DNA from 3 places in the Bacillus sp. 1A genome. Region 1 is predicted to be linked to each of the others. Evidence: a T-box and tRNA genes for the amino acid it is inferred to sense, from the RefSeq annotation. Region 1 holds a T-box; the other regions hold tRNA genes.

The links. The T-box of region 1 lies ahead of asnS (asparagine--tRNA ligase). A T-box ahead of a tRNA ligase gene usually reads a tRNA of that ligase, here a tRNA-Asn.
Region 2: it encodes a tRNA-Asn, which carries the amino acid that the T-box ahead of asnS (asparagine--tRNA ligase) is inferred to sense. The anticodon was not compared.
Region 3: it encodes a tRNA-Asn, which carries the amino acid that the T-box ahead of asnS (asparagine--tRNA ligase) is inferred to sense. The anticodon was not compared.

The regions. Positions count from the first base shown of each region.
Region 1 is NZ_JBQYLZ010000001.1:2,026,981-2,034,100, forward strand. It holds gene pheT (phenylalanine--tRNA ligase subunit beta) at 1-2,102, shown strand, start outside; T-box leader at 2,245-2,496, shown strand; gene asnS (asparagine--tRNA ligase) at 2,549-3,940, shown strand; gene ACUN0F_RS10240 (YuzL family protein) at 4,032-4,166, shown strand; gene ACUN0F_RS10245 (hypothetical protein) at 4,211-4,462, opposite strand; gene ACUN0F_RS10250 (hypothetical protein) at 4,476-4,745, opposite strand; gene rnhC (ribonuclease HIII) at 4,862-5,797, opposite strand; gene zapA (cell division protein ZapA) at 5,922-6,191, shown strand; gene ACUN0F_RS10265 (CvpA family protein) at 6,193-6,732, shown strand; gene polX (DNA polymerase/3'-5' exonuclease PolX) at 6,788-7,120, shown strand, end outside.
Region 2 is NZ_JBQYLZ010000001.1:329,809-336,928, forward strand. It holds partial or broken gene ACUN0F_RS01690 (ArsR/SmtB family transcription factor) at 76-771, shown strand; gene ACUN0F_RS01695 (alpha/beta fold hydrolase) at 1,200-2,054, opposite strand; gene ACUN0F_RS01700 (helix-turn-helix domain-containing protein) at 2,658-2,864, shown strand; partial or broken gene ACUN0F_RS01705 (IS3-like element ISBth167 family transposase) at 2,797-3,411, shown strand; gene ACUN0F_RS01710 (YopX family protein) at 4,140-4,475, shown strand; tRNA gene ACUN0F_RS01715 (tRNA-Gly) at 4,508-4,578, opposite strand; tRNA gene ACUN0F_RS01720 (tRNA-Pro) at 4,580-4,656, opposite strand; tRNA gene ACUN0F_RS01725 (tRNA-Arg) at 4,660-4,736, opposite strand; tRNA gene ACUN0F_RS01730 (tRNA-Leu) at 4,834-4,916, opposite strand; tRNA gene ACUN0F_RS01735 (tRNA-Lys) at 4,933-5,005, opposite strand; tRNA gene ACUN0F_RS01740 (tRNA-Gln) at 5,011-5,085, opposite strand; tRNA gene ACUN0F_RS01745 (tRNA-Asp) at 5,173-5,248, opposite strand; tRNA gene ACUN0F_RS01750 (tRNA-Met) at 5,252-5,328, opposite strand; tRNA gene ACUN0F_RS01755 (tRNA-Val) at 5,353-5,428, opposite strand; tRNA gene ACUN0F_RS01760 (tRNA-Glu) at 5,433-5,507, opposite strand; tRNA gene ACUN0F_RS01765 (tRNA-Ser) at 5,516-5,606, opposite strand; tRNA gene ACUN0F_RS01770 (tRNA-Asn) at 5,610-5,684, opposite strand; gene ACUN0F_RS01775 (SprT family protein) at 5,799-6,257, opposite strand; gene cmpA (cortex morphogenetic protein CmpA) at 6,453-6,569, shown strand; gene ACUN0F_RS01785 (Tex family protein) at 6,628-7,120, opposite strand, start outside.
Region 3 is NZ_JBQYLZ010000001.1:425,362-432,481, reverse strand. It holds rRNA gene ACUN0F_RS02295 (23S ribosomal RNA) at 1-1,379, shown strand, start outside; rRNA gene rrf (5S ribosomal RNA) at 1,428-1,543, shown strand; tRNA gene ACUN0F_RS02285 (tRNA-Asn) at 1,553-1,627, shown strand; tRNA gene ACUN0F_RS02280 (tRNA-Thr) at 1,632-1,704, shown strand; tRNA gene ACUN0F_RS02275 (tRNA-Glu) at 1,727-1,801, shown strand; tRNA gene ACUN0F_RS02270 (tRNA-Val) at 1,807-1,882, shown strand; tRNA gene ACUN0F_RS02265 (tRNA-Tyr) at 1,900-1,983, shown strand; tRNA gene ACUN0F_RS02260 (tRNA-Gln) at 2,049-2,123, shown strand; tRNA gene ACUN0F_RS02255 (tRNA-Lys) at 2,129-2,204, shown strand; tRNA gene ACUN0F_RS02250 (tRNA-Gly) at 2,210-2,281, shown strand; tRNA gene ACUN0F_RS02245 (tRNA-Ala) at 2,292-2,364, shown strand; gene ACUN0F_RS02240 (glycerate kinase) at 2,481-3,626, shown strand; gene rocF (arginase) at 3,836-4,729, shown strand; gene cdaA (diadenylate cyclase CdaA) at 4,979-5,800, shown strand; gene ACUN0F_RS02225 (CdaR family protein) at 5,793-7,120, shown strand, end outside.

The sequences.
Region 1 (7,120 bases):
AAAAAGCAAAACTACGCGGTGAAGCTTCGCACGGTATGGTTTGTGCGCTTCAAGAGCTTGGTATTGATGGAAAGTTAGTTTCAAAAGAATATGCAGACGGTATCTTCATCTTCCCAAGTGACGCTGAAGTTGGTGCAGACGCACTTGAAATTTTAAACTTACATGATGAAGTACTTGAGCTTGGTTTAACACCAAACCGTGCAGATTGCTTAAACATGTTAGGTGTTGCATATGAAGTCGCTGCTATTTATGGCCGTGAAGTAAAACTTCCAGCTATCAGCTTACAAGAAACGGCAGAAAAAACTTCTGATTACATTTCTGTAAGTGTAGAAGCGAAAGAAGAAAACCCATTATATATTGCAAAAATGGTGAAAAACGTAAAGATTGGTCCATCACCAATGTGGATGCAAACGCGCCTTATGGCAGCTGGCATTCGTCCAATTAGCAATGTAGTTGATATTACAAACTACATTTTAATGGAATACGGTCAACCGTTACATGCATTCGATTACGATAAATTAGGTTCAAAAGAAATCGTTGTTCGTCTTGCAAAAGAAGGCGAAAAAATTGAAACGTTAGATGATCAAGAGCGTACGTTACAAAGCCACCACCTTGTAATTACAAACGGAACAAAAGCTTTAGCTGTTGCTGGTGTAATGGGCGGAGCGGATTCTGAAGTTACAAATGAGACAGTAAACGTTTTAATTGAATCTGCATACTTTGCAGGTCAAACAGTGCGCCGTACATCAAAAGACTTAGGTCTTCGTAGTGAATCAAGCGCACGTTTTGAAAAAGGAATCGACCCAACACGTACATTTGAAGCAATTCAACACGCAGCTGCTTTAATGGCAAAATACGCTGGCGGAGAAGCACTTGAAGGTGTAGTAGAAGCTGACAACTTACAAGTACAAGAGCGTACAGTATCTGTTACTGCTGAAAAAGTAAACCGTGTATTAGGTACAAATATTTCTGCAAGTGAAATGGGTACAATGTTCACAAACTTGAAATTCCCATTCACAGAAGTAGAAGGAACATTCCATGTGAATGTACCAGCACGTCGTCCTGATATTACAATTTCAGAAGACTTAGTAGAAGAAGTGGGTCGTCTATACGGTTATGACCACATTCCAGTTACATTACCTTCTGGAACAATGACTCGTGGTAAATTAACATCAGCACAAACGAAACGTCGTAAAGTACGTCGATTCCTAGAGGGTGCTGGTTTATATGAAGCGATCACATATTCATTAACAAGCGCTGATAAAGCGAAGCAATATATGGTTGAGCCAAATGAAAAAGCTCCTGTAAACCTTGCACTTCCAATGAGTGAAGAGCGTAGCCAACTTCGTTTAAGTTTAGTACCGCAATTACTAGAAGCTGTTTCATATAATGTGGCACGTAAAAACGATAGTGTTGCTTTATACGAAGTAGGTTCTGTCTTCTTACCAACAGAAGCAGGAGAACTTCCGAAAGAAGAACAACATCTTGCAGGTGTTATGACAGGACTTGCTCTTCACCATGCATGGCAAGGTGAGAAGAAAGTAGTAGACTTCTTCGTTGTGAAAGGTGTACTAGAAGGATTATTCGACGTACTTGGCGTTGCAAACCAAATCACTTATGCACCAGCAAAACGTGAAGGTATGCACCCAGGTCGTACAGCTGACATCGTATTAGATGGCGAAGTAATTGGTTTCATCGGTCAATTGCACCCAGAAGCAGAAAAACAATTAGATGTGAAAAATACATTCGTATTCGAATTATCTCTTGTAAAAGTATTTGGTGCAGACGCAGAAGAAACTTACTACGCAGCAATTCCACGTTTCCCATCTATGACACGTGATATGGCTGTTGTCGTAACAAAAGAAACAAAAGCTGGCGAAATGAAGCAAGTCATTGCTGAAGCTGGCGGAGAACTTCTGAAAGACGTAACGTTATTCGACTTATACGAAGGTGAAAAAATGGAAGAAGGCAAGAAGTCACTTGCATTCTCTATGACCTACTTCGATGCAGAACGTACGTTAACAGACGAAGAAGTAACAGAAGCACATAACCGTGTATTAACAACGGTAGAAGAGAAATTTGGTGCGGAGTTACGTAAGTAATAAAAGATTGCCGGATTAAGTCCGGCAATTTTTTTATGGCACGATTGTCGGAAAATCGATATATTACAAAAATCGCTGATATATTTTTTGGTATCTTGCATCTTTCTCTCGAATGTAGTACATTAATTTTAGTTTAACAAAATGAAAGACGATGATAAGGAAAAGTAGTATATACTATAATCCAAAGCGAGTCAGGGACGGTGAGAGCCTGATGAGGCGGTATATGTGAAGAACACCTTGGAGTTGCTAACCGAAATTGAAACTTGTATTCAAGAGTAGGCTTAGACGGGAATCCGGCCTGTTACAAACCGGGAAGTATGTATTACATACGAGTTAAAGTTGGTCTTTATGACAAATTGGGTGGTACCGCGAAGTTTAACCTTTCGTCCCTTTATGGATGAAAGGTTTTTTTGTATTTAAATATATGTGCAAAGGAGAATTTCACTATGGAAAACACATTAGTAAAAAGTCTGTATAGAGATACAGATAAATACGCAGGTCAAACAGTACAAGTATCAGGGTGGATTCGTAACTTACGTGATTCAAAAGCATTTGGTTTCATCGAATTAAACGACGGTAGCTTCTTCAAAAGCGTTCAAATCGTTTTCGATACAGAGTTAGAAAACTTCAAAGAAATTGCAAAACTTCCACTTAGCTCTTCAGTTAAAGTAGAAGGTACAGTAATTGCAACGCCTGGAGCGAAGCAACCATTTGAAATTAAAGCAGAAAAAATTGATATCGAGGGCTTATCAGATTCTGATTACCCACTTCAAAAGAAACGTCATACGTTTGAATATTTACGTACAATCGCTCACTTACGTCCAAGAACAAATGCATTCTCTGCAACGTTCCGTGTACGTTCTGTCGCAGCATTTGCGATTCACCAGTTCTTCCAAGAGCGTGGATTCGTACATGTTCATACACCAATCATCACTGGTAGTGATACAGAAGGTGCAGGCGAAATGTTCCGCGTAACAACGCAAAATTTAAACAACGTACCAAAAGGTGAAGACGGACAAGTTGATGAATCAAAAGACTTCTTCGGCAAAGAAACAAACTTAACAGTAAGTGGACAGCTGAACGCTGAAGCTTATGCATTAGCATTCCGTGACGTATACACATTCGGACCTACATTCCGTGCAGAAAATTCAAACACAACTCGTCATGCAGCTGAGTTCTGGATGGTTGAGCCGGAGATTGCATTCGCTGAATTAGGCGACGTAATGGATCTTACAGAAGATATGCTGAAATATGCAATGAAATACGTACTAGAGCATGCACCAGAAGAAATGGACTTCTTCAACAGCTTCGTTGATAAAACAGTTCTAGAGCGCATGAACAACGTAATTAACTCTGACTTCGGTCGTATCACATATACAGAAGCAATTAAAGTACTTCAAGAATCGGGTGCTGACTTCAAATACCCAGTAGAATGGGGTATTGATTTACAAACAGAGCACGAAAGATACTTATCAGAAGAAATCTTCAAACGCCCTGTATTCGTAACTGACTATCCGAAAGACATTAAAGCGTTCTACATGCGTATGAATGAAGATGGAAAAACAGTAGCTGCTACTGACCTTCTAGTTCCTGGCATCGGCGAATTAATCGGCGGAAGTCAACGTGAAGAAAGAATGGACGTTTTAGTAGACAGAATTAAAGAATTAGGTATGAACGAAGAGGACTACTGGTGGTACTTAGAACTTAGAAAATACGGCGGTACAAAACATGCTGGATTTGGTCTAGGTTTCGAGCGCTTCCTAATGTACATTACTGGCATGGCTAACATCCGTGACGTAATTCCATTCCCAAGAACTCCAGGTTCTTCTGAGTTTTAAGATATGAAAAAGCGAGAGGGTTTCCTCTCGCTTTTTATTTTGCATAGTTTATTACCTCGTAGCAAAAAGTAACGCGAAGGGGTGAATATAAATGAGTAAAAAAGTGAAAAAAGATCATTCAAGATCAAGCCTTGGTTCTCCAGAAGTAGAAGGACAAGGAACGACGACACATGAAACAGGTTCTCATAAAGTATCTTCATCAAATAAGAAGCAGAAAAGAAGTTAACATAAAAAAGGAGAGTCTTGGCGGCTCTCCTTTTTTTATATGTATTACACCTTATTATCGTTAATTTCCTTTGTAATTTTATCTACATCTTTGTCTAATCGATCTAAATAGAAATACCACAGTAAGCTCATGAACACGTAATAGATGGCCATAACGCCAAGGTTATCAGATATATTTTCGAATGTTGATTTAGTAGTGAAAAAAGCTCCCCAAATGGTAGAAATAATGAAGTAAGAAAGTGGACCTACGAGGTGTACAAAAACATATAATAACTTTTTAATTTTCACAGCGTTCATATGAATTCCCTCCTTATGTAAACAATCCTTTTTTTCTAATCATAGATTCAAGTTCCTCACAGAAGTGTTGTAGTTTTGCTGGATTGTGTATTAACAAGCGGGCATCGTGTTTCCCGATAAATCTTCGAATCCGAAAGTTTAATAAGAAAGATCGGCCGTAGCGCTCTATTAAATCGTTGAACTCTCGTTGTTCACTTAGTAGCTGAATGTTTTCTCTAATTTCAAACTGTCTTTCGTGTGGATCGCCTAGTAAAATATTTAGAATCATTTGTAGAAGTAGCACTGGGAATCTCCTCCTATGTTAGAATAATCTGTATATTTTAATTGTAACAAAAATAAAAGGACAATAGTAGAGTGAAACAAAAAACAGGAGTTTGTAGGCTCCTGTTTTTGTCGATACTATTTTAATAAGCGAAACGCCTTCTCCTTATTAGCGAAATGCATTTTCACAAACTCAGGTAATCGTTCTTTACCAAGCTTTTGAATTAATTTAGCAGCTGCAATATCAACTTGTTTACCAGCACCTTTTGGAAGTGGCATACCAGCTTTTTTGCTTAGTTCGTTAAACTGTTTTACGAATGAGTAACGAGCTAAAATAGAAGCAGCGGCTACTGCTAAATGGACGCTTTCACCTTTCGTCGCAAAGTAAACATTTTCACGCTGTACCTGCTTTTGTTTTGCTAAATATTTGTAGTATGTATCAGGTTGTGTGAATTGATCGATTAAGACGCCTTCAGGTTTTGTAGGTGCAATTTTAGCTAATAAGTTTGTAATAGCTTTATTATGCAGTAAAGCTTTTAACTTACCTTGGTTGTTTCCTTTATCAAATAGTTCGTTATATTTTTCATTATGAAGGACAAGAGAGCTGTAAGGAACAACGTGTAGAAGTTGTTTTGCAATGGCAGTAATTTGATCGTCATTTAAGTTTTTAGAGTCTTTTACACCAAGTTCTTTTAACAGTGGGATTTGCTTAGCATCCATATATACAGCAACTACTGTCATCGGTCCGAAGAAATCACCAGTACCAACTTCATCTGATCCTACGATAGACATTGTACCGATGGAAGTAGGTGGTGCATAACGGTGTGAATCGACAGATTTTTTTACAGCTGTTTTCGGTGTTTGAGAGACAGTTTGCCAACGAGAAGCTTCTGCTTCAGCACGGCCACCTTGGAACATTACTTTTCCAGATTTATAAGCTGTAATGGTGCAAGACGGCACCTTTGCCATGAAGATTCCGCCTTGTGGGGTTTTTGGGCTAAGTGCCTGTTTGTATTGTTGTTTCATGTCTTCAATTACTGTAGAATTTGTTTGAATTACGATAGAATTTGACATAGTGGTCGCCCCTTTTTTTATATTGTTATTTTTATCATATCGGATTGTTCTTTCTGTTTCCATAATATGATGGTTCATGGTATGATAAACTTTAGGATTCTGTACGTGATTGGAGGCCGGTGAGTTGTCACAACAAAAGGGAAAGAAAAGTCGAATTAATGTAGAAATCTATGGTCAACAATATTCAGTTGTTGGCGATGAAAGTACAAGTCATATCCGCATGGTAGCAGCGATTGTGGATGATAAAATGCGCGAACTCAATGCCAAGAATCCTTCGCTTGACACGAGTAGACTAGCGGTATTGACGGCGGTAAACGTCATACACGATTACATAAAATTAAAAGAAGAACATGAGAAATTGAAAGAAAGTATGACAAAAAAAGGAATGGAATAACATGATTGATATTATTATCATTTTACTGCTTGTTATGGGATTTTTCCTCGGCTTACGCAGAGGGTTTATTCTGCAACTTGTAAAGTTAACAAGCTTTATTATCGCATACCTTGTTGCATACTGGTACTGTAAAGATTTAGCGCCAGCACTTGCGAAATTTATTCCGTATCCATTTGATAAAAACGTATCTGTTCCAGAATGGATTGATGCAAATAATATTGAAACAGTATTTTATCAAGCGCTTGCGTTTATCATATTGTTTATTATTACAAAAATCGCACTTTCATTACTTGGTAATTTGTTAAATATGTTTGCAGAAATACCGGTTTTAAAGCAAGTCAATGCGTTTGCGGGGGCAATCCTCGGATTTTTAGAAGTATATATCATTTTGTTTGTTTTAATTATCATTGGAAACATTCTTCCGATTGAACAAGTACAAACACCATTACAAAAATCATCAATTAGCAAAATAATTGTAGACGATACACCGATTCTTTCTGAAAAGGTGAAGGAACTATGGCAGACAGGTAGCAGAGTATAACTTCTCTTTTTTCGGAAAGAGGAGTTTTTTTCTATGAAAGAAAGGCGGGGCAATGATGAAAGTAAATAAAAAACAAGTTATTAAATTATTAGAGACAATCGGCCTGTTTATGGAACTAAAGGGCGCGAATCCATTTAAAATATCTGCATTTCGTAAAGCGGCAGCAGCATTAGAAAGTGACGATCGTAGTCTTTCTGAAATTGAAGATTTCACGAAGATTCCGGGCATTGGAAAAGGAACAGCAGCAGTGATTCAAGAATATATAGAATCGGGAACATCTGAAGTATTACAAGAGCTTGAGAAAGAAGTGCCAAGTAGCTTATTACCGTTATTAAAATTACCAGGCCTTGGTGGTAAAAAGGTAGCTAAGTTATATAAAGAACTTGGT
Region 2 (7,120 bases), 1.7 Mb from region 1:
GTTCTTCCTTATTTATTGTAGAATATAAACATTTCGATTATCATCGAAATATGGATTACATTAGGGGGAATTAAAATGAACGCAAATCCAAATGTAGCAATGATTGCTACTCTTGTGAGTGAAGCTTCTCGAGCAGCAATATTAACAGTCTTATTAGATGGTAGATTCCATCCTGCAAGCGAATTAGCATATATGGCAGGAATCAAACCACAGACGGCTAGTTTCCATTTGACAAAAATGGTCGACGCGAATGTAGTTACAGTTGAGAAATAGGGGAGACATCGATATTATGGAATTCGAAATCCGGAAGTTGCTCAAGTTATGGAGTCATTTTTATCAATAGCTCCACCAATTGAAATTAAATCATTAAAACAGGCTTCTGAAGATAAAGCGATGCGTTTTGCAAGAACATGTTATGATCATCTTGCAGGGAATTTAGGAGTACAATTAACAGATTCTTTAATTAAAATAGGTGTTATTTATGAAGAAAAGGACGGGTTTACTGTTACTGAAAAAGGAGAGTCATTCTTTGCAACTTTTCAAATTGATCTTGAAAGGGTTAAGAAAAAGCGTCGTTCATTCACACATAAATGTTTAGATTGGAGTGAAAGACGTCACCACCTTGCGGGAGCATTAGGAAATGCCCTTCTAGAAAGACTATTAGAATTAAATTGGGTTCAACGTTTACCTAAAACAAGAGCAATAAAAATTACTTCTGACGGGAAAAAGGGACTAAAAGAAACATTTTCTTTTGATATTACATACAACTAAGTTTTGAATATAAAACAGCCGATTTAGCCTTAAAGGGTTAAAGCCGGCTGTTTTGTGTTGAAATTTACTTAACATGGTTTTTTTCAAAAATGCTGGCGGTACCCCATCGCTATCAAGCTAAGGTTTTCATAAACCCCCTAAATGAAAAATTTCTTTCTCTTCAAATAGTTACTCTGAGAAGTTAGCTTATTTTTCTTTTTGGAGACGATTCAAAATCTTAGCTAGATACGCATGGGGTAATTTTTAATTCTTAAGTTGATGACAATGCGACGCTACCCCTTTTAGGAAGGGAATATCAGTTAAAGAATATTAATATTCTTTAACTGAGCAACAGTTCCAAAACTGATTTTTAATAGAAAAAAGGGTTACAAGATCGATTGTAGCCCTTTTTCCAAGTGTTTTTTTGTTTTATACGATTCCTATAATGATTACAAGACAGAAGTATGATTCGAAATAGCGTTGATTATATGAACCCAATCGTCGCAATGAATTTCGTGCCCCGATCCTTTTAGGGTTAGTAACAAAGCATGCGGAATTTCATTAACAAGAGCAAGACCGTGCTCGTATGGAAGCACTGTATCTTCTGTACCATGGATAACCAAAGTTGGTATATTAATTCCTTTTAACTTCCCCTCATAAGAATCATCGCCTTTAAGAAGGGAGTGATTAAACATACTAAGTAGATTATTTGCTCGTTTTATTTCTTTTTCTACCTGCTTATAAGTCCTCTTCTCATCAAATTTATGCTTTGAACCACAGAGTAACGCTGATCCTGCAACCAAGTAATTTGCAACAGATTCTTCATCCGACCAATTTAGTTTGGCCCCATTAGCATGGTAAGCGAGTATCTTCTCGTCAATCGGAGGCAAATTACGGTTGTTGTCTTCAGAACCAAAAATACCTGATGCAATCAAAGTTATACTTAGAACTCTCTGTGTGTTCCTTAAGGCTATAATTTGAGCAATCATTCCACCCAATGACATTCCAACAATGTGTGCTTCGTCAATATGATATGCATCGAGTACCCCAACCGCATCATCAGCCATATCTACCACAGTATAATGGGAACTCCCCGGCTCATAAGTTGTTGACCGTCCGACATCTCTATTATCATAACGAATTACATAACGGCCCGTATCAGCTAATTGTTGACAAAATTCTTCATCCCAATAAACCATTGAACACATGGCTCCCATAATCAGTAGTACTGCTGGATCTTCTAAATTGCCAAAGCTCTCTGTACATATATCAATTTCATTAATTTTAATAATTTTTTCATTCATGATTAACTCCTCATTTCATTCGTATTTATTTAATAAAAAAGACACAATCAAATAAACCCAAACATCTTGAAAAAAATAATTGGGCATAACAAATTGTGTTTAAAATTAACGTAAACGAATGAACTTGATAATCATGTTAAACACTCTCCTATAATAAGTGAATAAGGGTAAAATCCTTATTCACTTATTATAACATACCTCTATCAGTTGTAATATTGGTTCGTTGTTTATTTTTTAATAATTGAAAAAATAAATCTTATTGTATAAATCCGCACTCTTAGTAGAAGAAAAGAAGATGTTTATGATATGCAAACCTAATTAAAATGATGCATCATTATTAGTAGTCAATAATGAATAGAATTTTCGTTTTGGGGTAATTTTGAATTCTTAAGTTGCTGGGCATGTGTAGAGAGGGCCATTTTGATTAATCTTTATTCGAGATGCCTTCTTTTCGTTTGTAAAGAACCCCTTCATAAATAGTTTTTATTTTCATATATCTTAAGATAAAAAGAATCTTCGATACGTCTGTGAAGTGTTTCGAAAGATACAAATTTTAAAACATGTTTAACTTTCATATAGTGAAAATTTTCTTCAAAAGATAAAATACAAGCAGTAAAACGATATCTAGAAGGTACTGAAGGCGGAAAAACCATTGCTAATTCTATAGGGGTTCATCCTAGAGAACTTTATCAATGGATTAAACGGTTTGAATTTTCAGGGGAAAAGGCGTTTGAAAAACGCTATACAACGTTTAATGAATATCCTGGGATTAAAATGTCTTGTTCGATTAAAAAAATATCGTTCATATAAAGGGACTGTCGGGAAATTCGCTCCTAATATTTTAAAACGTAATTTTCACGCATCAAAACCAAATGAAAAATGGGTAACAGATGTGACAGAGTTCCACTTACATGGTAAAAAACTATATCTATCACCCATTTTAGACTTATATAACGGAGAAATTATAGCTTACAACATAGAACATAGACCTGCGTATTCCCTTGTCTCTAAAATGTTAAATAAGGCGTTTCAACGTTTGAATGATAAGGAAACTCCTATTTTACACTCGGATCAAGGTTCGCATTATCAAATGCGACAATATCATCAGTCGCTTAAAAAACATAACGTTATCCAAAGTATGTCCCGTAAGGGAAATTGCTTAGATAATGCAGTCATGGAAAATTTCTTTGGCTTATTAAAGTCTGAATTACTTTATCTTAAAGAGTTTGAAAGTATGGAACAATTTAAGCAAGAACTAGAAACTTATATTCATTACTACAATCACAAAAGAATTAAAACAAAACTAAAAGGATTGTCCCCTGTGCAATACAGAGTTCAATCCTTAGTAGCTGCTTAATATATTTGTCTAACTTTTTGGGTTCAGTTCATAGGGGACGGGTCCTTTTAATGGAACGATAGATCTTTATGGGATTACCAATACGTTACCATAAAAGGTAATTAATTTCCAGTATATAGGTGTTGAGAAAGCTTTTTATAAAAACTTCATTTTGTACAACAAGCAGTCAGCTTAATTAGCTAACTGCTTGTTGTACAAAAGAAATTAGGCCCTACAAGCTCGGATATGTAACTTTAAGTTACAGTTATAGTATGTACAGAACTTGAAATGCTATGTGGGAACAACTTAATAAAAATTTCATTTTATAGGAAATGAAAAAGAGCACCATGTGTAGATGCTCTTTGACCAAGAATTTCAGGAGAAAGTATGAGGTGTGAATTCACTTTTTATAAGATATGCATAAAATACTTTTCTTGTGTCGTGAATATAAAAAAGAGCACCCTTATAGGGCGCTCATACGATAGGAGGTAACTTTTTGAGCTGAATTCTGAGGTTGAATTTATATGTTTTAGAAAGGAAAAATAGAACGAAATTTTATTATTAGTTCAATATAAAAGAGCAGCTAGCAAAAGCTAACTGCTCCTCCAATCATGGAATGTGGTTTAGAAATGGGTTGTCTATAGTATTGACGAAATATTGAGTTTTATTCAGGGGGTAGAGGGAAATGAGAGAAATAAAGTTTCGTGCATGGGTGAAGCTGAATTTGATAATGATTGCAAGATCCGTACATGGAGGATAATGTTGAATCATTTACAGAACCAATTGAAGAACACAGGAAAGGGCACATTATTTTAATGCAGTACATTGAACAAAAGGATTCAGAGGGAAATGAAATATACGAGGGTGATGTAGTTACCTGGTACAACCTGATGATTGAAACAGGAGAAAGAATGACAGGTGTTGTTGTCTACGATACAAAACAGGCTACATATAAGAAATGCCCTATCAATCTTTATAAAGCGAATGCAGGTAATGGTGGATATACAGGATTTGAGTTTAGATGGTACGACAATGTAAAAGTTTTGGGAAACATCAATGAAAATCCGGAGTTATTACAAAACTGAACAAAATAATCCTTTGTGCGACACGTTTCAAAAGCGGGTGAAGAGAATCGAACTCTCGACCAGAGCTTGGAAGGCTCTTGTTTTACCACTAAACTACACCCGCGTGGTCGGGAAGACAGGATTTGAACCTGCGACCCCCTGGTCCCAAACCAGGTGCTCTACCAAGCTGAGCCACTTCCCGTTATGGCGCGCCCGAGAGGAGTCGAACCCCTAACCTCTTGATCCGTAGTCAAACGCTCTATCCAATTGAGCTACGGGCGCTTATTCATGATGTTTTTTCGTCGTTGTATTTTGGCGACTCAATTATCTTATCATACTACATTTTCAAATGCAAGTACTTTTTAAAAAGATTTTTTGATGCGGCCGAGAGGACTTGAACCTCCACGGGGTTTCCCCCACTAGGCCCTCAACCTAGCGCGTCTGCCGTTCCGCCACGACCGCGCGGAAAAAACAAAAGTGAGCCATGAAGGATTCGAACCTTCGACCCTCTGATTAAAAGTCAGATGCTCTACCAACTGAGCTAATGGCTCGTAAATGGCTGGGCTAGCTGGATTCGAACCAGCGCATGACGGAGTCAAAGTCCGTTGCCTTACCGCTTGGCTATAGCCCATCGAAATATTTATCTTCTTTCCAAAGACAAATGTTATTGTAACATAATGTCCAATAAAAAACAACTGCCAAATAGCAGAAGTTAAAATGGCGGTCCCGACCGGGGTCGAACCGGCGATCTCCTGCGTGACAGGCAGGCATGTTAACCACTACACCACGGGACCATTTGGTTGCGGGGACAGGATTTGAACCTGCGACCTTCGGGTTATGAGCCCGACGAGCTACCGTACTGCTCCACCCCGCGATGATACTATTTATATAATTTATATGGTGGAGGATGACGGGATCGAACCGCCGACCCCCTGCTTGTAAGGCAGGTGCTCTCCCAGCTGAGCTAATCCTCCGAAGTGGTGACCCGTACGGGATTCGAACCCGTGTTACCGCCGTGAAAGGGCGGTGTCTTAACCACTTGACCAACGGGCCAGTATGTATGGCAGAGAAGAAGGGATTCGAACCCTCGCACCGCGTTAGCGATCTACTCCCTTAGCAGGGGAGCCCCTTGAGCCACTTGGGTACTTCTCTGTATGGCTCCGCAGGTAGGACTCGAACCTACGACCGATCGGTTAACAGCCGATAGCTCTACCACTGAGCTACTGCGGAATAATAAAGACAATTTGTATCTTATAAAATTTCTTATCGTAAGTCAAGATGTTTTTTCTCAACATCTTGTACAAACGTGACATGTTTATAATATACTGGATTGCGTTTTCACTGTCAAGATGTTTTCTTTATCAGGTTCAGTTTCCCTTTACACTTTCCGCAGACATATCTTTTTGTATTTATTTGACGTCTTCTTACATATTGAAGCAAACAGCCCATACATTCATACGTATAAACCTTTTTTTCCTTCTCTTCATTAATTATTCGTTTACAGAAGCGTGGCGCATCAACTTCTTTCAACAATTCACGAAAATCTCTATCACGGTGCTTATAGCCCCTTCCTGTAATATGTAAGTGATAATGACAAAGCTCATGTTTAATGATTCCGACTAACTCTTCTTTCCCATACATTTCGTAATATCGATAATTCAGTTCAATATTGTGTGTATTCAATAGATAACGTCCACCAGTTGTACGCAACCTACTATTGAACATAGCTCTATGTAAAAATGGCATTCCGAAGTATTGTAGTGATACTTCTTCCACCAGACGCTGTATTTCTTGCTCATCCACTCTCATTCCTCCTAAACTAAAAAATATTTTTACACTTTTCTCCTCCCTTATACATATATTAAATAGTACATATACCCATCCTCATTCAAGAAGCGTGGTTTCTAAAAATATAGCATGAATAGAAATCCACTCACCAACCTCTCATCAATAGCACCTTACATTTTTGAGAGTAGGATTAAACAAGGAGGGATTCCTATGCCTACGTGGCTAAAAAAACAAATGCAACGCGCATATTTTGAAAAAAACCGGTATCAAATTAAATTACTAAATGAATGCTGGTTTTATTATAGCAAAATAAATCAAAGCTCATAATCCATTACACGTTTTATCCCATAAAAAAAAGAGCAGTTTCATCTGCTCTCTTCTCTTACTATTCAATCGGCAACATGGATAGTGCAACGCGACCTTTTTTCGTATCAATATCATCTACCCATACCTTGACGATTTGTCCGACAGATACAATATCTAACGGATGCTTCACATACTGTTTGCTTAGTTTAGAAATATGTACTAAACCATCTTGTTTTACACCTACATCAACAAAAGCACCAAAATCAACAACGTTACGAACTGTTCCTTCCAGTTCCATACCACGTTTTAAATCTTCTAATTTCAAAATCCCTTTTTTCAGAAGCGGTTTAGGCAACTCATCCCTCATGTCTCGCTCTGGACTAATGAGCGCATCTATAATATCAACTAATGTTGGCTCCCCAACTCCCGTTTCTTGCGATAACTTAGAAATCTCCACTTCTTCTAAGCTCTTTTGTAATTGCAATTGCCCTACGTCATCTTTTGATAACCCTAGACTCTTCAATAACAATTCAACATTTTTATATTGTTCTGGATGAATACCCGTTCGATCT
Region 3 (7,120 bases), 1.6 Mb from region 1:
AAATCCGCTTATCGTGAAGGCTGAGCTGTGATGGGGAAGCTCCTTATGGAGCGAAGTCTTTGATTCCCCGCTGCCAAGAAAAGCTTCTAGCGAGATAAAAGGTGCCTGTACCGCAAACCGACACAGGTAGGCGAGGAGAGAATCCTAAGGTGTGCGAGAGAACTCTGGTTAAGGAACTCGGCAAAATGACCCCGTAACTTCGGGAGAAGGGGTGCTTTCTTAACGGAAAGCCGCAGTGAATAGGCCCAAGCGACTGTTTAGCAAAAACACAGGTCTCTGCGAAGCCGTAAGGCGAAGTATAGGGGCTGACACCTGCCCGGTGCTGGAAGGTTAAGGAGAGGGGTTAGCGTAAGCGAAGCTCTGAACTGAAGCCCCAGTAAACGGCGGCCGTAACTATAACGGTCCTAAGGTAGCGAAATTCCTTGTCGGGTAAGTTCCGACCCGCACGAAAGGTGTAACGATTTGGGCACTGTCTCAACCAGAGACTCGGTGAAATTATAGTACCTGTGAAGATGCAGGTTACCCGCGACAGGACGGAAAGACCCCGTGGAGCTTTACTGTAGCCTGATATTGAATTTTGGTACAGTTTGTACAGGATAGGCGGGAGCCATTGAAACCGGAGCGCTAGCTTCGGTGGAGGCGCTGGTGGGATACCGCCCTGACTGTATTGAAATTCTAACCTACGGGTCTTATCGACCCGGGAGACAGTGTCAGGTGGGCAGTTTGACTGGGGCGGTCGCCTCCTAAAGTGTAACGGAGGCGCCCAAAGGTTCCCTCAGAATGGTTGGAAATCATTCGTAGAGTGCAAAGGCATAAGGGAGCTTGACTGCGAGACCTACAAGTCGAGCAGGGACGAAAGTCGGGCTTAGTGATCCGGTGGTTCCGCATGGAAGGGCCATCGCTCAACGGATAAAAGCTACCCCGGGGATAACAGGCTTATCTCCCCCAAGAGTCCACATCGACGGGGAGGTTTGGCACCTCGATGTCGGCTCATCGCATCCTGGGGCTGTAGTCGGTCCCAAGGGTTGGGCTGTTCGCCCATTAAAGCGGTACGCGAGCTGGGTTCAGAACGTCGTGAGACAGTTCGGTCCCTATCCGTCGTGGGCGTAGGAAATTTGAGAGGAGCTGTCCTTAGTACGAGAGGACCGGGATGGACGCACCGCTGGTGTACCAGTTGTTCTGCCAAGGGCATAGCTGGGTAGCTATGTGCGGAAGGGATAAGTGCTGAAAGCATCTAAGCATGAAGCCCCCCTCAAGATGAGATTTCCCATAGCGTAAGCTAGTAAGATCCCTGAAAGATGATCAGGTTGATAGGTTCGAGGTGGAAGCATGGTGACATGTGGAGCTGACGAATACTAATAGATCGAGGACTTAACCATATAATATGTAGCAATGTTATCTAGTTTTGAAGGAATATGCCTTCATAGTTTGGTGATGATGGCAGAGAGGTCACACCCGTTCCCATACCGAACACGGAAGTTAAGCTCTCTAGCGCCGATGGTAGTTGGGACCTTGTCCCTGTGAGAGTAGGACGTTGCCAGGCTATTATTATTCCGCAGTAGCTCAGTGGTAGAGCTATCGGCTGTTAACCGATCGGTCGTAGGTTCGAGTCCTACCTGCGGAGCCATTATGCTTCCATAGCTCAGCTGGTAGAGCACTTCCATGGTAAGGAAGAGGTCACCGGTTCAAGCCCGGTTGGAAGCTTGGGAAGAGTTTTAAAATTTTTGGCCCGTTGGTCAAGTGGTTAAGACACCGCCCTTTCACGGCGGTAACACGGGTTCGAATCCCGTACGGGTCACCACTTTTGGAGGATTAGCTCAGCTGGGAGAGCACCTGCCTTACAAGCAGGGGGTCGGCGGTTCGATCCCGTCATCCTCCACCATATATATTTTAAATGTCGGAGGGGTAGCGAAGTGGCTAAACGCGGCGGACTGTAAATCCGCTCCTTCGGGTTCGGCAGTTCGAATCTGCCCCCCTCCACCATTTTCTTTAAAATAACCTGAGAGGGTTTATTTTTTTGAAAAGATAACCATACTAGTAAATATTAATGGGCTATAGCCAAGCGGTAAGGCAACGGACTTTGACTCCGTCATGCGCTGGTTCGAATCCAGCTAGCCCAGCCATTTACGAGCCATTAGCTCAGTTGGTAGAGCATCTGACTTTTAATCAGAGGGTCGAAGGTTCGAATCCTTCATGGCTCACCATTTTCGCGGAAGTAGTTCAGTGGTAGAATACAACCTTGCCAAGGTTGGGGTCGCGGGTTCGAATCCCGTCTTCCGCTTTATTACTAAGGGGCCTTAGCTCAGCTGGGAGAGCGCCTGCCTTGCACGCAGGAGGTCAGCGGTTCGATCCCGCTAGGCTCCATCTAAATAAAAAAGCTTACATCATATGATGTAAGCTTTTTTTGTATTTAAAAAGACAACTTTCATACTTGTCGTTTAAAATGAAGAAAATGTAAAAATAAAGGATGGGGGATAATTGTGAAAGTTGTTATTGCATCTGATTCATATAAAGAAAGCTTAAAAGCTATAAAAGTATGTGAAGCTATTGAAAGAGGATTTGGAGCAATTTTTCCTAAAACAGAGTACGTAAAAATACCAATTGGAGATGGAGGTGAAGGAACGGTTGATTCACTTGTGGATGCTACAGATGGAAGAATGATACCCCTTCATGTGACAGGACCGCTTAGAGAACGTGTACAAGCCTTTTACGGTATGTCTAAAGATAAAAAGACAGCGTTTATTGAAATGGCAGCAGCATCAGGATTACAACACGTTCCGCTTAAAAAGCGAAACCCACTTATTACAACGACTAAAGGAACCGGAGAGCTTATACTACATGCGCTAGACGAAGGAGCTGAGCACATTATTTTAGGACTTGGCGGAAGTGCTACAAATGATGGCGGAGCAGGTATGTTGTCAGCTTTAGGGGTCAGGTTTATAAATGGAAAAGGGGAAGTAATAGAGCCATCTGGAGGGACGTTACATTCGATTGTCGCTATTGATTTTTCATGCATGGATGCACGCTTAATGCATATAAAGATAGAAGCAGCATGTGATGTAGATAATCCGTTAGTTGGAATAAGGGGAGCATCTTTCGTATTTGGGAGGCAAAAGGGTGCGAATGCAGAGATGATGAAAGAGCTGGATGAGAATTTAAAGCATTATGCGAATATCCTTAAACAATACTTATCTTGCGACGTAGCTGAAATACCTGGCGCAGGAGCCGCAGGAGGAATGGGAGCAGCTGTTATTGCAGTGTTAAAGGGAAGCTTGCGGAGAGGAATTGAAATTGTATTAGACTATACAAATTTTAATAAGCATATAGAAGGTGCAGATTTAATTATAACTGGCGAAGGGAGAATAGATGAACAAACAGCATATGGAAAGGCCCCTGTAGGTGTTGCGGAGCGTGCAAAGCATTTTCGTATTCCTGTCATTGCTATTGGAGGATCTGTATCTCCGAATTATTCAGCTGTTCATGAAAAAGGAATCGATGCAGTATTTAGTATTACAGCGAGTCCTATGACATTAGAAGAGGCATATAAAGTAGCGGAAGAGAATATCGAAATGACAGCAAAGAATATTGCCGCAGTATGGAAAATAGCATCAGAAAAACACTTCTAAATGTAGGAGTGTTTTTTATTATTATTTAATAATAATGATGGTAGTTGTTTCATTAAGTTAACTTTATACATAGAATAGTCTTGAAATTTGGTTTTTAAAGCGAATATAAGTGAATAATTTGTATATCCATACAGAAAAATGTCGAGTTGAGTCAGACTATATAAAAGATTTAAAATATTTAGTGAAGGCATAAAAGGGGGATACTATCTATGAAAAAAGAAATCTCAGTTATTGGAGTTCCAATGGATTTAGGACAGATGCGTCGCGGGGTAGATATGGGGCCGAGTGCAATCCGTTATGCAGGCGTAATTGAAAGAATTGAAGAAATTGGATATGACGTTAAAGATATAGGAGATATATGTATAGAGAGAGAAAAAGAAGCAGATGTAAATACAAACTTAAGAAACCTTACACAAGTTGCAACTGTATGTAACGAATTAGCAAGTAAGGTGGATCATATTATAGAAGAGGGACGTTTTCCACTTGTATTAGGTGGTGATCATAGTATCGCAATTGGTACATTAGCTGGTGTTGCGAAACATTATAAAAATTTAGGTGTTATTTGGTACGATGCACATGGTGACTTAAATACAGAAGAAACTTCACCATCTGGAAATATTCATGGCATGTCACTTGCAGCAAGTTTAGGGTATGGACATCAAACGCTTGTAGATTTATACGGGGCATATCCAAAGGTGAAAAAAGAGAATGTTGTAATTATCGGTGCACGTGCATTAGATGAAGGAGAAAAAGACTTTATTCGCGAGGAAGGTATTAAAGTATTCTCGATGCACGAGATTGATCGTATGGGTATGACGGCTGTTATGGAAGAAACAATCGCTTATTTATCTCATACTGATGGTGTACATTTATCATTAGATTTAGATGGTCTTGATCCTCATGATGCACCAGGAGTTGGAACGCCTGTAATTGGTGGCCTATCTTATCGTGAAAGCCATTTAGCAATGGAAATGTTAGCGGAAGCTGATATTGTCACATCTGCTGAGTTTGTTGAAGTAAATACCATTTTAGATGAGCGAAACAGAACGGCAACAACGGCAGTTGCTTTAATGGGTTCTTTATTCGGTGAAAAACTAAAATAAATGTAAGAAAAGCAACTGAGAAGTTGCTTTTTTTATTTGAAAATAAGCGTATAATAATGATTTATATTATACTGTACGATAATAATGTTTGACATCTTGCCAATTTAGACGAAAGGGGGGTTGTTTGTAATTGTCGTTTGTTTCATGTATGGTATAATTAACTAGTTGTTGGAAATACATACAGATAGAGCATAAAACAATATTTCAATATATGGATAGAATTGCTCGTAAGTAGGAGGAAGGGGTAGTATGCCTTTTGAAGATACGACCATTTTGAAATATCTTAGTACGGTATTAGATATTGCCGTTGTATGGTTTATTATATATAAGCTAATTCTCATAATCCGAGGGACGAAAGCTGTTCAACTTTTAAAAGGGATTACAGTTATTATTGTCGTTCGGATGATCAGTATTTTCCTTGAATTGCATACGCTTTATTGGCTAACTGAGCAAGTATTAACGTGGGGATTTTTAGCCGTTATTATTATTTTTCAGCCAGAATTGCGAAGAGCACTTGAGCAGCTAGGACGCGGGAGTTTATTTTCGCGTGTTGGAACTCATGAGGATGATGAACCTGAAATCGTTGCAACAGCGATAGCGAAAGCAACGGAATATATGGGGAAACGTAGAATTGGTGCATTAATTACTTTGTCAAAAGAGACCGGTATGGGTGATTATGTGGAAACAGGTATTCCGCTAAATGCACACGTATCATCGGAATTACTTATTAATATTTTCATTCCTAATACACCTCTTCACGATGGAGCGGTTATTATGCAAGGAAGTACCATTAAAGCAGCAGCGTGTTATCTTCCGTTATCGGAAAGTCCGTTTATCTCTAAGGAACTAGGAACTAGGCATCGCGCTGCAATGGGAGTTAGTGAAGTTACTGATAGTATTACAGTAGTTGTGTCGGAAGAAACTGGCCAAATTTCTTTAACGAAAAATGGTAAGTTGCATCGTGATTTGAAGACAGAACAACTGAAAGATATGTTGTTAGCTGAATTTAGTGCGAGCGAAAAAACGACTTCTTCGTCTTTATGGAATTGGAGGAGAAAGCGTCATGGATAAGTTAATGGAGAATCATTGGTTTTTAAAAGGGATCTCATTACTATTGGCGTGTATGCTTTTTATGTCAGCGACTTTAACTGAAAAAAATACGACATCGGGGATACTACCTTTCGCAAATGATGCGAAAGAAACCTTAACTAATTATGCCATTAACCTTAAGTATGATGAAGAGAAATATATTGTAAGTGGTATTCCGTCAGAGGGCGTTAAGGTGAAGTTAGAGGGCCCAAAAGCAGCAGTTGCTACAGCAAAAGCGAAAAAACAATTTGATATACCAGTTGATTTGAGAGATAGCGAAAAAGGAACTTATGAAGTTTCTTTGAAAACGAACGGGCTTCCAGATGATGTGAAAGGAACAGTTCAGCCATCAACAATTAAAATTACTCTACATGAAAAAGCGAGAAAATACGTTCATGTAGACTTAAAATTATCAAATGAGGATCAAATGCCAGCGGGTTCAACTCTTGAAAAATCAAACATTAAACCTGATACTGTTGAGGTAGTTGGGACGAAAGAAGAAATTGAAAGTATTTCATCTGCTAAGGCGTATATTGATTTAAAAGGTGTTAATAAAACTGTTACAAAAACAGCCGAAGTTACATTATACAATAGAGAAGGAAAACGTTTAAATGTAAGAACGAGTCCATCTAAAATTAGTGTAACATTGAATGTGGCGACGCAAGCTACGACCAATAATACTGAAAAAACTGTTCCTGTAACGTATACGAAAAAGGGGAGTTTACCAGAAGGATTGGCCGTTACAAATATTAGCATTGAGCCGAGAGAAGTAACAATAGCAGGTCCAAAAGATATTTTGGATAATATACAATCGATAGAGGGGGTCGAAGTAGATCTTAGTCAATTGACAGAGTCTACAACATTCGATACCTCTGTTTTATTGCCAAAGGGTGTAACAAGTGCAAAACCGAATCAAGTGAAGGTTTCGGTAGGAGTGCAAAAAACAAAACAAACGAAAACAAGAACGATTGATGGTATATCAATTCAAAAAAATGGACTTTCTAAAGATGTTACGGCCCAGCTACTTTCACCGCAAGATGGGAAGATAAGCGTTGATATTTCAGGAGAAACAAGTATAGTAGATAAAATAACAGCTGCTCAAATAACAGCAGCCATTAATCTGCAAAATGTATCTCCGGGGACGAAGGATGTTTCTATTCAAGTGAGCGGTCCTGGTAATATTTCAATAGAGCCAAAGCAAAAAAGTGCCAAAGTCACAATTGTGAAGAAAGAAAATCCAGATAAAGAAGTACAGGGTAACGGTGAAAAACCAGATTCAAATAATAACCAAGATAATCAAAC